Regions from separate parts of the Bombilactobacillus sp. ESL1202 genome, predicted to be linked through region 1. Evidence: predicted binding sites of a transcription regulator. Region 1 holds the regulator's gene; the other holds the start of a gene.

Region 1 (7,751 bases):
CGACAATGTCATTCCACAACAGTCGCGCAAACTGATATTGTCAAACCACATTGTCATATTGCCCTAAATGTTTATCGTTGTGTAACCCTGGCTGCACGCAAAAATCAGTCACTCAAAGATATTGCCCAAAGATATAGTGTTTCAGCCACCACTGTGCAAAATGTCTTAAACCAAAACTATCAGCGATTGTTAGGCTATCCAACTTATCGTTTACCTAAACATCTTTTGTTTGATGAATTTAAAGCTTTAAAGAATTATAGTTTTATCTTGATGGATGCCAAAAGTCACCGTTTATTAGATACCTTACCCACCAGATTAACTAAAGATCTGAAACACTATTTTGAACGGTTTTCTTTAGAAAATCGGCAACAAGTGCAGACCATTGTCGTTGATTTGAATGCTGCCTATATTAATTTTATTCCCAAACTATTCCCGAACGCAGAAATCATCCTTGATCGTTTTCATCTAGTACAAATGGCTAATCGGTCACTGAACTCCATTCGTAAACGGGTAATGGAAGGCTGTGTCCACAGGAGTCGTGACTATTGGATCTTAAAAGGTTATTGGCGGCTGTTTTTAACTAATTTTGAAAATTTGGAAGCTAAAAAAATGAATTATCAAACCAAAGTTGGTTATTATGACACGCAAGTCAATTTATTGCATATTGGTTTAGCCTTAGACTGTCAGTTTCAAGCTGCTTATGAAGTTTACCAACAGCTATTAACCGCTGTGAAAACGCGAAATGCTCATCTTTTGAAAACTATTTTGAATGACTATCGACCTCTGCATAATGAGATGGACCAAACAATTAAATCATTGCGTAAGCATTTAACAGCAGTTCTCAATAGTTGTCGCTATGAGTACAATAATGGTGCTATCGAAGGTCTGAATAGTAAGATCAAGAAAATCAAACGAACTAGTTATGGTTTTCGCAATTGGGATAATTTCCGCTTACGCATTAAACTGGAATGTTTACCCACTTTACAGATTTAACGATAACAATTAAATAATTTTTAAAAGCCCAACAGCTTGGGTACCTTTAAGATACCCAAAAATAGCTTAGAATTAAAAAATGACGACTGAAAAGTAAACAAAAAAAACTAACTAGACCAATTACTAATCTAGTTAGCTAAAAAATTAATTATCAACACTGCTTTACATAGAACCGAAATTAATCATCAACACTCAATATTATAGAATCTTAATAATCTAATTAGCTAAAAATTAATTATCAATACAGCTTTGCATATCACTATATTTACTATTCCAACCTTTTTGTCTATTATTTAAATTTATCTTTCATATTGTCGCGCATGCGTTCGAAAAAACTGCGATCCTGTTCTTTAACTTTAGCACCACCTAGTTGTGCAAAAGTTTGTAGCGCTTCTTTTTGCTTTTCATTCAAATGCTTCGGTGTAACAATTTCCACTTTTACTTGTTGGTCACCAACACCGCCGTTTAATCGTGGAGCACCTTGACCTTTTAATTTAAAGACTGTTCCGGATTGAGTTCCCGCAGGAATGCGCAATTCAACTTGCCCCCGAACAGTTTTCACTTTAATTTCATCACCCAAAGCCGCTTGTGGAAATGAAATTGCTTCATGTGAATAAATTGTCGCATCTTGACGTTGAAATTGTTTACTTGGTTCAACTTCAAAAGTAACAAACAAATCACCATATGGTCCCTGGTTAGAACCGGCAGCACCTTGACCATCTAAACGCATCCGCTGTAAATTATCAATCCCAGCTGGAATATCAATTTCAACTGCATGACTACGCGTGATTTTTCCGCGACCATGACAAGTAGGACATTTCTCCTCAACTTCTTGTCCTGTTCCGCCACAAACATCGCAAACTTGTTGACTTTGCATCATTCCTAATGGCGTTCGTTGATTGACAGTAATCCGTCCGCTTCCGTGACACTTATGACAAGTTTTAGGACTGGTACCAGGCTTAGCACCCGTTCCTTGACAAGTTGAACATTGTTCACTGCGATTATAGTGAATTGTCTTTTTGCCGCCAAAAATTGCTTCTTCAAATTTAATTTTTAAGCGATATTCTAAATCTGATCCCTTACGTGGAGCAGTAGGATCTGCTTGCCGCCGACCACCCCCAAAAAAGGAATCAAAAATATCTCCGAAATCACCGAAGCCATTGGTATCAAAACCACTAAAACCTTGTCCGTTACCAAAACCACCTGCTTGCTGATCAGTGGAACCGTATTGATCAAACTGCGCTTTACGTTGTGGATCCTTCAGAATTTCATAAGCTTCATTAACATCTTTAAACTTTTTTTCCGCATCTGGTGCTTTATTTAAGTCAGGATGATATTTTTTAGATAATTTTCGGTAGGCTTTTTTAATTTCATCTTCCGAAGCGTTGCGGTCGACACCTAAAGTTTCATAAGGATCCATTTCTCACCCTAGCCTTTCTTTCAATCCTAAAATTAAGCTGACTTTAATTGGTACCATAAATTGGGATAATGCTCAAATTTTCCGCAATTTAATTTACAGATAACTCAGACAAATGACGAAAGTTAAACTTCAACCTTCGTCATTTCTCCCTATGGTTAAAACCAATTATTAATTTAAATTATTTATCGTCCTTATCTGGATCAACTTCTTTAAAGTCACCATCAACAGTACCATTATCGTCTTGAGATTGGCCCTTGTCACTATTATTACCACTAGCTTGTTGTGCATCTTGTGCTTGTTGATACAATTTAACTGATAAGTCTTGAACAATTTTATTCAAATCATCTTTTTTAGCTTTCATTTCTTCCAGGTCATTATCTGATTGGGCTTTCTTCAAAGCTTCCTTAGCATCATTGGCTTTCTTAATTTCATCTTCAGAAACTTTACCTTCAAGATCTTTTAAAGTCTTATCAGTTGTAAAAATTAATTGATCTACTTCATTACGCAAGTCGGCTTCTTCTTTACGTTTCTTATCAGATGCTTCATTTTCTTGAGCTTCTTTTTTCATCCGCTCAATTTCTTCATCAGATAAGCCCGAAGAACTCTTAATAGTAATCTTTTGTGATTTACCAGTTCCTAAATCTTTAGCTGAAACATTAACAATCCCATTTTTATCAATATCAAACTTAACTTCAATTTGTGGAACCCCTCTTGGTGCTGCTGGAATATCAGTTAATTGGAAGCGACCTAAAGTTTTATTATCAGCTGCCATGGAACGTTCACCTTGTAAAACATGAATATCAACAGCTGGTTGATTATCAGCAGCCGTTGAGAAAACTTGTGACTTGCTGGTTGGAATAGTAGTGTTCCGGTCAATTAGCTTAGTTGAGACACCACCCATGGTTTCAATTCCTAGAGATAATGGTGTTACATCTAATAAAACCACGTCTTTCACATCACCAGTAATGACGCCACCTTGAATAGCAGCACCTAAAGCTACAGCTTCATCAGGGTTAATTGAATGATCCGGTTCTTTGCCAGTCCATTGTTTAACGGCTTCTTGAACGGCTGGAATTCGCGTTGAACCACCATTTAAAATGACCTTATCAACTTCTGAGCTACTTAAACCAGCATCTTTTAAAGCATTTTGAACTGGAATTTTAGTCCGATCAACTAAATCAGCTGTTAGTTCATTAAATTTAGCTCGTGATAATGTTGTTTGTAAATGTAAGGGACCAGCAGGGCCAGCAGAAATAAATGGTAAGCTGATTTCAGTCTCAGTGACACCAGATAAATCTTTTTTCGCTTTTTCAGCAGCATCTTTCAAACGTTGTAAAGCCATTTTATCTTGTGACAAGTCAATCTGGTTTGTGGCTTTAAAATCAGCAATTAACCAATTCATAATGGCATTATCAAAGTCATCGCCACCTAAATGAGTATCACCATTAGTTGACAAAACCTGGAACACACCGTCACCTAACTCCAAGATTGAAACATCAAAAGTTCCGCCCCCTAAATCATAGACTAAAACTTTTTCATCAGCATCACTTTTATCCAAACCATAAGCAAGAGCAGAAGCTGTTGGTTCATTAATAATTCGTTTAACATCCAATCCAGCAATCTTACCAGCATCTTTAGTTGCTTGCCGTTGTGAATCATTGAAATATGCTGGTACAGTAATAACTGCTTCTGTAACTTCTTCTCCCAAATATTTTTCAGCAAAGTTTTTAATATACTGCAAAATCATCGCTGAAATCTCTTGTGGAGTATAGTCCTTACCTTCAACGTTAACCTTATAACCAGCTTCACCAATATGACGTTTAATTGAAGAAATAGTATTCGGGTTAGTAATAGCTTGCCGTTTAGCAACTTCACCAACTTGAGTTTCACCATCTTTAAAAGCTACTACAGATGGTGTTGTCCGACCACCTTCTGGATTAGCAATAATTTTGGGATCGCCACCTTCTAAAACAGCAACAGCTGAATTCGTGGTTCCTAAATCAATTCCAATAATTTTTGACATAAAATTAAACCTTCCCTTATTTTACTTGTTTTGTTCTTTTAATTATTGTGCAACAACAACCATACTTGGTCGTAAAACTCGATCCTTTAATTGATATCCAGCTTGTAAAACTTGAACTACCGTTTCACTAGGATGATCATCATCAGCTGGTACTGTTTGCACCGCTTGGTGAATCGTTGGATCAAATTTTTCATGCAATGCTTTAATTTCCGTAATATCATTTTCTGCTAAAGCTTGTTTAAGATGTTTTAACACCATGTTCACACCTTGTAACAAACTATCATTAGCTGAATCATTAGTACTAGATTGTAAAGCACGTTCCAAATTGTCAATTGATGGTAAAATTGCCATCGCTAACTTTTGACCATCATATTTAATCAAATTAGCTTGATCTTGCTGATTATGCTTTTTAATATTTTGAATTTCTGCTTGCGCCCGTAATTCTCGATCTTGGCTAGCTTTTAATTCTTTTTCTAAATCTTGATTTTTATCTAATAACTTATCAACTACACTATCAGAATCCTCAGCGGTAGCCGGCTTTGTTTTTCTATCCTCAACCGTAGCAGTTTTATCAGTCACTTTCGAATGATCTGACTGCTTTTTTTCTGAAGGAAATTCTTGTGGATCCATTTTTGAATCAGTCATAAGCCTACCTCCTAGCCTGAATTACCATTTAATTCTTGAAAATAGTCAATCAATCGCTTAGCCAACTCATAACGTAAAGAAGCAATTAAGCCAATCACTTGTGAATAAGGCATGTTAGTTGGTCCCAATAACGCAATTAAACCGTCACCGTGACTGCCAACACTATATTTAGCGGTAATTAAACTATAGTTATTTAAAATTTGTGGTGCTAATTCAGCTCCTAAATGAACTCTAATGCCTTGATTGTCAGACTCATTATTAAAATTATGATCTAGGCCTAAAAGCTTTGTCAAATCATCGTCGTTTTCAAATAGGGAATAAAGAGTTTTTAAATTATCACTATTACGAGCATCGACGTAATTAAATAAATTTGACTTACCATCAACAAAGAAGTGATCAGCAGCCACTTTTGCTAAAATATCATCAAAAATAGTCAAGAAACCGTTTGGTGTCTGCAAATATTGAGCAACCAATTTAGGAAAATCCGTCTTTAAACGTTGTGAAACGTCACTTAAAGTCTGCCCCACTAATTGATCATTAATAATTCGCACTACTGCTTCCAAACGATCTGCTGACAAAGTGGAATCCAAGCGATAAACCTGATTATAAACCGAACCATCGCTCGTAACCATAATTGCCATCACTTGGTTATTACCTAGTGCCACCACCCGGAAACCTGTTAAAACTGTATTATCACTTTCTGGTCCTAAAGCAATTGCGGTGTAACTAGTCAAGGTTGACAAAATTTTCGCAGATTGAGCTACAATTTCATCAATTTCATTAAATTGCTGTTTAGCAAAATCAGAGTGAATAATCTCTGACGTTTGTTCAGAAACATCAATCGGTTCTAACAAATGATCTAAATAATAACGATATCCACTAGCCGATGGAACCCGACCAGAAGACAGATGAATTTTTTCAATTAGACCAACACTTTCCAAATTAGCCATATCATTACGAATAGTCGCCGAACTAACATGAATAGGCAAACGCTCCATTAAAGCTTTAGAGCCGATTGGCTGACCTGTTTCAATGTATTGCTGAACAATTGCTTTTAAAATTGCAGCTTGACGATCAGTTATCAAACTAAATCACCTCGCTCTTAGCACTCTATATACATTAGTGCTAACAATGTTAAATATAGCAAGCTATTAGCACTATGTCAAGTTAGTTGCTATTATTTTCTGAAATAATTTTGCGTGGCTTGCTGATCTTTTACCAATTGTCCAATTAAATCCTGACCACCAGCAAATTTGACTTCTGGACGTAAATACTTTAACCATTCGATTCGTAAATCTTGATCGTAAAGATTAGCATCAAAGTCTAAAATATTAGCTTCAATGGTTAATGGATTATCACCACGCTTAAAAGTAATATTACGCCCAATCGAAGTCATTGCTGGCCACCATGTTTGACCGACTAAAACGCGAGTAACATAAACACCAATGCTAGGAACAAATTGGTTCGGTGTCAATGCCAAATTAGCCGTGGGAAAACCTAGTTTTCGTCCCATTTGATAACCATGAACTACTAAACCATGATTTTGGTAATTATATCCTAATAACAAATTCGCTTTTTGAATTTGATCATGACTTAAATATTGTCGAATGTTAGTTGAAGAAATTTTCTCCTTGGCAAAATTTAAGGATGGGATTTCCACAACTTCAAATCTTTGCGCTACTAATTTTCGTAAATACGTCATTGTCGCTATTTTTTTAGGACCAAAAGTCCAATCAAAGCCCGCAACAAGCGTTGAAATATTTAATTTTAATAAAAAGTCTTCAACAAATTGCTCAGGTGCCAAATGCGCTAAAATTGGATTAAATTCAACCACATAGACCACATCGACTTGTAATTGTTCAAGTAGCTCTAACTTACGTTCAAAGGGTGTTAAATACTGATAGCCACCATTAGTTAATAATTGTGGTTGATAAACTTCCACCGGATGACGATCAAAGGTTAAAACTGCTGCTAATTCTTGCTTAGTATGAGCTAAACGAACCGCGGTTTTAATTAAATTCTGATGACCTAAATGAACACCATCAAAAAAACCTGCTGCAATTACTTGCCGATCAGGCATTTTTAAATCAGTTATAAAAGGATACTTTAATACTTGAACTTTCACTATTTTCACCTATCATTTTTTAAAAGCATTAACTGAGGAACATAGCGCTGATTAATTTGCTGATAGACGGCTTTAACAATTCCTTGCCAAGTTAACAGCACTTTTAGATCTGTTAAATCTAACTTCAAGCTGCCACCATTTTTAACTATTAGCCACTGCTGTTCAGTCAATTCTATCACTGGCAATTCATCTTTAAATGCTGTTACTATTGGTAAACAAAAGTCTAGTTGCTGCTGAGCTATTTGCGCTGCCACCTGTTCTAAAGTGTATGTTTGTTCAATTGAAAAGCCTCCACCAAAAGTTCGCGTTAAACGACTCATATGTGCCGGCAAGTTGAAATATTGACCTAATTGCACCGCCAATGTACGAATATAAGTCCCTTTAGTGCAACGAACCTGGAAGTCAAATGTTTGTTGACTTTGATCTGCAATAAAACTAGAAGTTCCCAATAATGTAAATTGCTTAATCGTTACCTGTCTAATAGGCCGCTGAACTTCTTGGTTGGCACGTGCATATTCGTATAATCGCTTACCGTTGACTTTGAC
Region 2 (7,751 bases), 330 kb from region 1:
TGTTGCCTTATTCTTGGCATGAACGACCGTTCTTAACGGTTGTTAAAGTACTTGTTGCGTTAGGCTTAATTGGAATAATTGAAGTTGCCTTTGTCAAAAAGATGCAACGTAAACTTACTATGAGTTGGGTATTATTAACAATGCTGGTTATTTTAATAGTCATTGGTCTTGGCTTTTTTATGACTGGCGGTTTTCCATTATTTTAAGAATGAGGTTTGACATTTGAATTTAACCAAAGTTAATCAATTTTTATTACATTTAGCTATTTTAGTGGGCTATTTATTGCTGTATTCTGTAGCACAAATTCCAGTGATTGTTCCCCTGGAACTGCATCACGTTTCCCTTAGTTTGCTGCTGTTATTAGCTGTCATTTTATCACTATTAATGGGAGCTGTGATTTGGCGGTTGTGGCGTAGCTATCAAAAACAATCACCGCTAAGAACTCATTGGCCAGCACTCAAGTATCGTTGGCTAACTTTTGGCATTTTATTTGTTTTATTATTAATAATTGGCTTTACTAGTGATCTTTTTCCGACTTCGGATAACCAACATGATTTAGAAGTTTTAATGAAAAAGTCACCGTTTTTGATGGACTTGTTTACGATTATTTTTGGTCCAATTATTGAAGAGTTTATTTTCCGCGGATTATTTTTTAAATATTTTTTTCCAAATTTAAAAAATAATTTGCAAACAATAGTAGCGATTATGATTTCTGGAGCGGTTTTTGGCTTTATGCACGTACCAGCCCTGAAGTTGGAAGTCATTCCTTATATTTTAATGGGGATGTTATTTGCAACTACCTATGTTTTATATCAAGGAGATCTTCGCTATAATATTGCATTACATGTGCTTAATAATTTAATAGCATCTTTTTAGGAGGAAGTTCGTATGCAGATTTTACCAATTGGTTCGGTTGTAACTTTAAAAAAAGAAGCACAGACGCCTTTAATGATCGTGAATCGGGCAGCATTGTTTGAGGAAACAAAAGGAAAAATTGGTTACTTTGATTATTCTGGTGTTTTGTATCCTAATGGCGTCGATGGCACTGAGCAGTTTTGTTATTTTAACCAAAGTGATATTGGACAAGTTTTGTTTGAAGGATATTGTAATGATGAAGAACAAGCCTTTGCTGAACAATATGAACAATTAATTATCCAAAGTGGTTATCCACAACTAAAATCAAATTTAAGTTAAGTCAGGAGTTTATTTATGACCAGCAACCAGAACAAAGGTGTCTTACGACAGCAGATCTTACAGCAACGTCAGCAGTTATCGGCTAATTATCGCAAGGTTGCAACTGCCAAGATAATGAAGTTACTATTTTCTTTGCCAGATTTTAAAACTAGTCAAATGATTTTTACTTATTGGGCTTTAGAAGCGGAGTTAGCTACTCAACCATTGATTCAACAAGCTTGGCAACAGCAAAAACAAGTAGCATTACCACGGATCTATCCACAGCATCAAATGCAAGCACACTTAATAACTGAGCAGACCAAATTGGAAAAAAGTCCACTACGAGTTTTTGAACCACCGATTGCAACACCGATTGTTCAACCACAAGATATTGATTTTGTGATCGTGCCCTGTTTGTCCTGTACTTTACGGGGACAGCGTTTAGGCTATGGTGGTGGTTATTATGATCGTTATTTACAGAAAGAAAAATTAAAAGCAACAACTGTAAGTTTGTGTTTTGCTAAATTACAGCGGAACTCGTTGCCAGAAAATAAATTTGACCAAACAGTTGATTTAGTAATTACAGAACAAGGAATTGTTAGTTGTCAAAAGTAAGATTAGTTAATGCTGGATGTGTTTAAGAGTATATTAATTTACTTAGAAGGGCAGCAAGTATGAAAATTGCAGAATTAAATGAAACTATTCAACAGTATAGTAAACCTCAATTACAAAAGTTACTGAAAGAGGTTTATAAAAGTATTCCCAAAAAATTACGAGATGAAAAGCAAATTGATATGCTGATTCAAGACTTAGACGGAACTTTAGCTAGTCGTAAACTTCAGAAAAAACAACAAAACAGCATTATGGATTTTTCTACTTTCCAAAAGGAAATTGAGCAATTTGTTTCTGATGCCGAAAGTGGTTATTATTTGATTCCTAATCGTAATGTTTCTAAAAAACAACGTTCTAAATGGCGTTTTATGGTTAAGCGCTACGTCAAACTATTGCAAACAGTTTCAGTCAATTCGCCGTATGGTAATGCGGCGACGCAGATGCTTTCAATATTATATGAATTGATGTGTAGAGCAGCTGAACAATATATCTTTAACACTGAAGATCCTTTCGTTTCTATTGGAATGAAACAGAATGAATTTTTTGAGATAATTATCGTTCGAACTTTTAGTGAAGCAATTGATAAAGCTAAGATTACACAAATGATTCAACTAATTCTTAAAAGTCAAAATAGCTGGAATTTGACAAATGATGAGCTGTTTCAATTGCTACTGGCTCATTTAAAAACGGTCGATATGAAACAAGTGGCCCTTCAAATAAGCATGGCGTTGCAAAAAGAAAATTTACAACGCAAAACAAAAATCAACCCCAAGAAACCGAATAATTTCAATAATGAAATTTTGAAAATTGATTCACAAAATAGAAATTTAGCTAATTTTATATTTTTGATTTATTTAGAACTGAGTGAATATGAGCAGGCTATTGCGTATGGTAAAAATTTCTTTCTAAAATTAGATAATAACAATTATCCTGGTTTACTTGAACTATTGGGAGGTTATGGTTTCTACAGAGAATGGATTACTATGTTTGAATATGCGGTTCAAGCAGGCTTTGAGCTTCCATGGGTTTATAAAAGAGAGTATGAATTACTGTTACAGGATATTGATTCCATTGATGATTGACAGATTTTGAACTTTAATAAATTAAGTGGTGATACAAAGTTCTAATGTTAATTAAACTTAGAGATTAATCCTTGGTGCAAGTAGGTTATGATTTGATCATCTGTTTAACTATAAAAAAACACGGCAAATTAATGTCGTGTTTTTTATAGTTTTAAAATTTAATTCAGTTATTATTTTTGAGAACTGTTAGTCATAATATCATCAATTAGGCCATATTCTTTGGCTTCTTGAGCTGTCAAGTAGTTATCACGTTCAGTATCACGTTTGATAGTATCCATGTCTTGACCAGAATTATCGGCTAAAATTTTATTTAACCGTTCTCGAGTTTTTAAAATTTCTTCGGCCACAATTTCAATTTCAGTTTGTTGACCTTGGGCACCACCAGAAGGTTGGTGAATTAAAACTGTTGAGTTAGGCAAAGCAAATCTTTTACCCTTAGCACCAGATGACAATAAAACACTAGCCATTGAAGCAGCCATACCCATGGCAATTGTCTGCACGTCAGCCTTCACAAAGTTCATGGTATCCATAATTGCTAAGCCAGCAGTGACAGAGCCGCCAGGGGAGTTAATGTACATGTAAATATCTTTTTCAGAATCTTGAGCATCTAAGAATAATAATTGGGCGATAACAGTATTAGCTAAATCGTCAGTAACTTCACCAGATAACATAATAATACGATCTTTTAATAAACGAGAATAAATATCATAAGCACGTTCGCCACGTGAATTTTGTTCAATAACTGTAGGAACTAACATAAAAACAGCCTCCTATTTTGTTTTTAGCACTCTGTATACTACTCTGCTAATTTATCATATATTTGAGAATTGTCAACTCTAGCGCCCCAAATTTCCACATTAACTACAAAAAACTGGGATAATTGTTAATCCCAGTTTTTTATTTTTTAATTAATTCTTAAAATTAAGAAATTAGATGAATTAATAACGATTGATTAGTGTGACAAAAGCATCAACAATTGATTGTAAAAATTGCTTAGTATTGTCATTAGTGATTTGACCATTATCATCAATATAGTTAACCACACCGCCTAAGTAAGCTTCTGGTTGTTGCAAAGTTGGCATATTTAAGAAAACTAATGATTGGCGTAAATGATGGTTGGCGCCGAAAGCACCGGGAGCACCAGGTGAAACACTAACAACTGCAGCAGGCTTATTATCCCAAACACTTTGACCGTAAGGACGAGAACCAACGTCTAACGCATTTTTTAAGACTGCTGGCGTACTACGATTGTATTCAGGTGTAATAAATAAGATCGCATCCATTTCTTTAACTTCATGACGGAAGCGACTGTAACTGGCAGGTTCTTGTAAATCGCCATCCTCAAAGTCTTGGTTAAAAATTGGTAAATCACTGATATCAATAAACTTAGCTTCAAATCCTTCGGGAAACATTTGAGCCATTTGCCGGCCAATTGCCTTAGAGAAAGATTTTTTACGTAAACTACCAACGATAATTCCAATTTGTTTTGTCATAATTATGTTCCTCCTTATGTGGATTACAAAACCATAGTATACACATATTTAACAATAAAAAAAGTTTTTTGACTCGAAAAATATGCCGGCTGAAGACTGGTAATAAGCCAAAGCACTTGATGTTAGTTGATTTGTCCATTAATTTTTAACGATTAAATTATTTTTTTCACTATCTTAAAAATAAGATTGAATTTATATCGGTGAGCATGTGGTGAAAAGTTAATTAAGGTGTTAACGAAAAAGAATAAATGCATAAATTTTCATGACAAATGAACCTTAAAATGCAGTTAATACTAGTTTTAATTAGAATATAGATATGATTAATGCAAGCTATTCATTTTTTATGTTAAAAAATAAAAATTGGTATTGCCAAATTCTTGATTAACATGTATTATATTAAACGTACTGCGCCGCTAGTGTAATGGATAGCACACAAGATTCCGGTTCTTGGGATCTGGGTTCGACTCCCAGGTGGCGCATGATAGGGACTTTGTCAGTAATGGCAGGGTCTTTTTTTTCTATGCGTAATAATTTGGAAGAAGATTGTTAACTTGCGAAATTTAAGTTAGAAAGTTAACAATTAATTAATCTTGTTTATTGCAAATTGAATTTTGAATTGTTATAATCTGTTTGTGGGTTAGATAAGGGCTCACATATATTTTTGGAATGGATGGGTCTTAATATGCCACACAGGGACGAAAATAGTCCCACAGCCGACTTTTCACAGATTAATAACGAACTCAGCTGGATTGAGGCTATTGCACCAGATTTTTTAAAAACTTTGCGCCAACGTTATCGCATTTTACAAAGTATTCGTTGGATGCAACCAATTGGTCGTCGCATTTTAGCGGGGGAGTTAAAGCTATCTGAACGAGTTTTACGGCGAGAAACAGATTTATTTAAGACTAGTGGTTTAATTAGTTCTTCGAAATCGGGAATGATGTTGACTGCTAAGGGTGAAGAGATTGTTGCACATTTGGATATTGTTGTTGGTAAGTTAAATGATAATTCCATTTTGGCAGCGCGTTTAGCTTCATTTTTGGGAATTAAGCAGGTTATAATAATTCCAGGCGATAGTGAACATCATAATCGAATTTTAGAATTGATGGGTCAAGAGTTGAATCAAATGATGAATCGCTTTTTACCTGCTGGACGTTCAACAATTGCTGTGATGGGTGGAACAACAATGGCTGCTGTAGCTAGAGCCTTGACACCAGATTTGTCACAGAAACGTAATTTGTTATTTGTTCCAGCACGTGGCGGTTTGGGTGAGAGTGTTTCGATTCAAGCAAATACGGTTTGTGCCGAAATGGCTCACCATTCCCACGGTCATTACCGCGCTTTGTATGTTCCAGAAGATATTAGTGCTAAGAGCGTCGCTCCTTTGCTTGAGGAACCAGTAGTTAAATCGGTGTTGGATTTAATTAATCATAGTGACGTTGTGATTCACAGTATCGGTCGTGCTAAAACAATGGCAAATCGGCGTGATATGTCGTCGACGGAAATTCAACTACTTGAAGACAAACAAGCAGTTTCAGAAGCATTTGGTGTTTTCTTGGATGCAAAGGGCGAGATTGTTTATAAGATACCGAAAATCGGTTTACAGGTTTCGGATCTAACTAATATTTCACATGTGCTAGCAGTCGCTGGCGGTGCTAGTAAAGCTGCCGCAATTTGCTCATATATGAAAATTGCTCCTCATCAAACGGTTTTAATTACTGATGAGGCAGCCTCAGAAACGATTTTAAGGGATAATAACCTTTAAAATAAAAAATATTTTATTTTTCCTGAAGGAGGAAATCTTACATGGCTACAAAAGTAGGTATTAATGGTTTCGGACGCATTGGACGTTTAGCTTTACGTCGTATTTATGAAGTTGCAAATGATGACTTGGAAGTTGTTGCAATTAACGACTTGACATCACCAGATATGTTGGCACATTTATTAAAATATGATACAGCTCATGGTAACTTTAAACATGAAGTTTCCGCTACTGAAGATGCAATCGTAATCGACGGTAAGAAGATTCCTGTTTACGCAGAATCAGATGCCCGTAATATTCCTTGGGTTAAGAATGACGGTGTTGAATTAGTACTTGAAAGTACTGGCTTCTACACATCTAAAGAAAAATCTCAAGCTCATATTGACGCTGGCGCAAAGAAAGTTTTGATTTCTGCTCCTGCTGGTGATTTGAAGACAGTTGTTTATGGTGTAAACGACGACACAATTACTAAAGATGATCAAATTATTTCTGCTGCTTCATGTACCACAAACTGCTTGGCACCACTTGCTAAAGCAATGAATGATGCTTTTGGTATCAAGACAGGTACAATGACAACAATTCATGCTTATACAGCTACTCAAAAATTACAAGATGGTCCTGATCGTGGTGGTAACAAGCGTAATGCCCGTGCTGCTGCTCAAAACATCATTACTCACTCAACAGGTGCTGCTAAAGCTATTGGTTTAGTAATTCCTGAATTGAAGGGTAAACTTGATGGTCATGCACAACGTGTACCAGTTATTACCGGTTCATTAACAGAATTAGTTGCTATCTTGGATAAGAAAGTTACAGCTGATGAAATTAATGCTGCTGTTAAGAAAGTTACTGATGGTAATCAATCATTTGGTTACAATGGTGATGAAATTGTATCATCTGATATCATCGGTACAGAATTTGGTTCAGTCTTTGACCCAACTCAAACACAAGTTGTTGAAGGTTCCAATGGCGACCAAATCGTCAAAACTGTTGCTTGGTACGACAATGAATCAGGCTTTACAGCTCAAATGATCCGTACTTTGCAAAAATTTGCAAGTATGTTGTAATACCTTAGTTCATAGTAGATGAATTACTTGAAGAAGGCGGAGGGAGGATTTCTCCTTCTGCCTTTTTTCTTTGAAACTAAGGCATCAAGGCTTTGAAATATTGTGAAGTATTCCAAGTAAAAAAATTAATTAGGAGGCCAATCATGGCAAAATTAATTGTTTCTGATGTTGATGTCAAAGACAAAAAAGTTTTAATGCGGGCGGATTTTAATGTGCCGTTAAAAGACGGTAAAATTTCTAACGATAACCGGATTGTTGCTGCTTTGCCAACAATTAAGTATATTTTGGAAAATGGTGGTAAATTAATTTTACTATCTCATTTAGGCCGCATTAAAAGTGATGCTGATAAAAAAGAATTAAGTTTACGTCCAGTTGCTGAACGTTTAAGCGAACTTTTGGGTCAAGATGTGAAGTTTGTATCGGCAAATGAAGGCTCCCAAGTGGAAGATGCTATTGCGCAAATGCAAGATGGCGATGTGATTTTACTAGAAAATACCCGTTTTCAAGATATTGACAACGATTTTGGTAAGCGCGAAAGCAAAAATGATCCTAAGTTAGGTGCATA

What was found. Region 1 encodes HrcA, which represses chaperone genes, less so after heat shock. Its sites were predicted from a motif close to TTAGCACTCNNNNNNNNNGAGTGCTAA; they were not measured.
Region 2: the regulator HrcA is predicted to act here: its motif matches at 3,649-3,675, upstream of clpP (ATP-dependent Clp endopeptidase proteolytic subunit ClpP).

What each region holds. Positions count from the first base shown of each region.
Region 1 is NZ_CM176590.1:168,761-176,511, forward strand. Features, by position in the region: gene AC3B7A_RS00865 (ISL3 family transposase) at 1-993, shown strand, start outside; gene dnaJ (molecular chaperone DnaJ) at 1,283-2,413, opposite strand; gene dnaK (molecular chaperone DnaK) at 2,592-4,436, opposite strand; gene grpE (nucleotide exchange factor GrpE) at 4,479-5,081, opposite strand; gene hrcA (heat-inducible transcriptional repressor HrcA) at 5,093-6,166, opposite strand; gene ribF (riboflavin biosynthesis protein RibF) at 6,259-7,206, opposite strand; gene truB (tRNA pseudouridine(55) synthase TruB) at 7,212-7,751, opposite strand, start outside.
Region 2 is NZ_CM176590.1:498,578-506,328, reverse strand. Features, by position in the region: gene AC3B7A_RS02445 (DUF1516 family protein) at 1-206, shown strand, start outside; gene AC3B7A_RS02440 (CPBP family intramembrane glutamic endopeptidase) at 223-876, shown strand; gene AC3B7A_RS02435 (DUF4176 domain-containing protein) at 889-1,194, shown strand; gene AC3B7A_RS02430 (5-formyltetrahydrofolate cyclo-ligase) at 1,210-1,788, shown strand; gene AC3B7A_RS02425 (hypothetical protein) at 1,848-2,867, shown strand; gene clpP (ATP-dependent Clp endopeptidase proteolytic subunit ClpP) at 3,038-3,625, opposite strand; gene AC3B7A_RS02415 (NADPH-dependent FMN reductase) at 3,806-4,360, opposite strand; tRNA gene AC3B7A_RS02410 (tRNA-Arg) at 4,768-4,839, shown strand; gene AC3B7A_RS02405 (sugar-binding transcriptional regulator) at 5,088-6,125, shown strand; gene gap (type I glyceraldehyde-3-phosphate dehydrogenase) at 6,167-7,186, shown strand; gene AC3B7A_RS02395 (phosphoglycerate kinase) at 7,330-7,751, shown strand, end outside.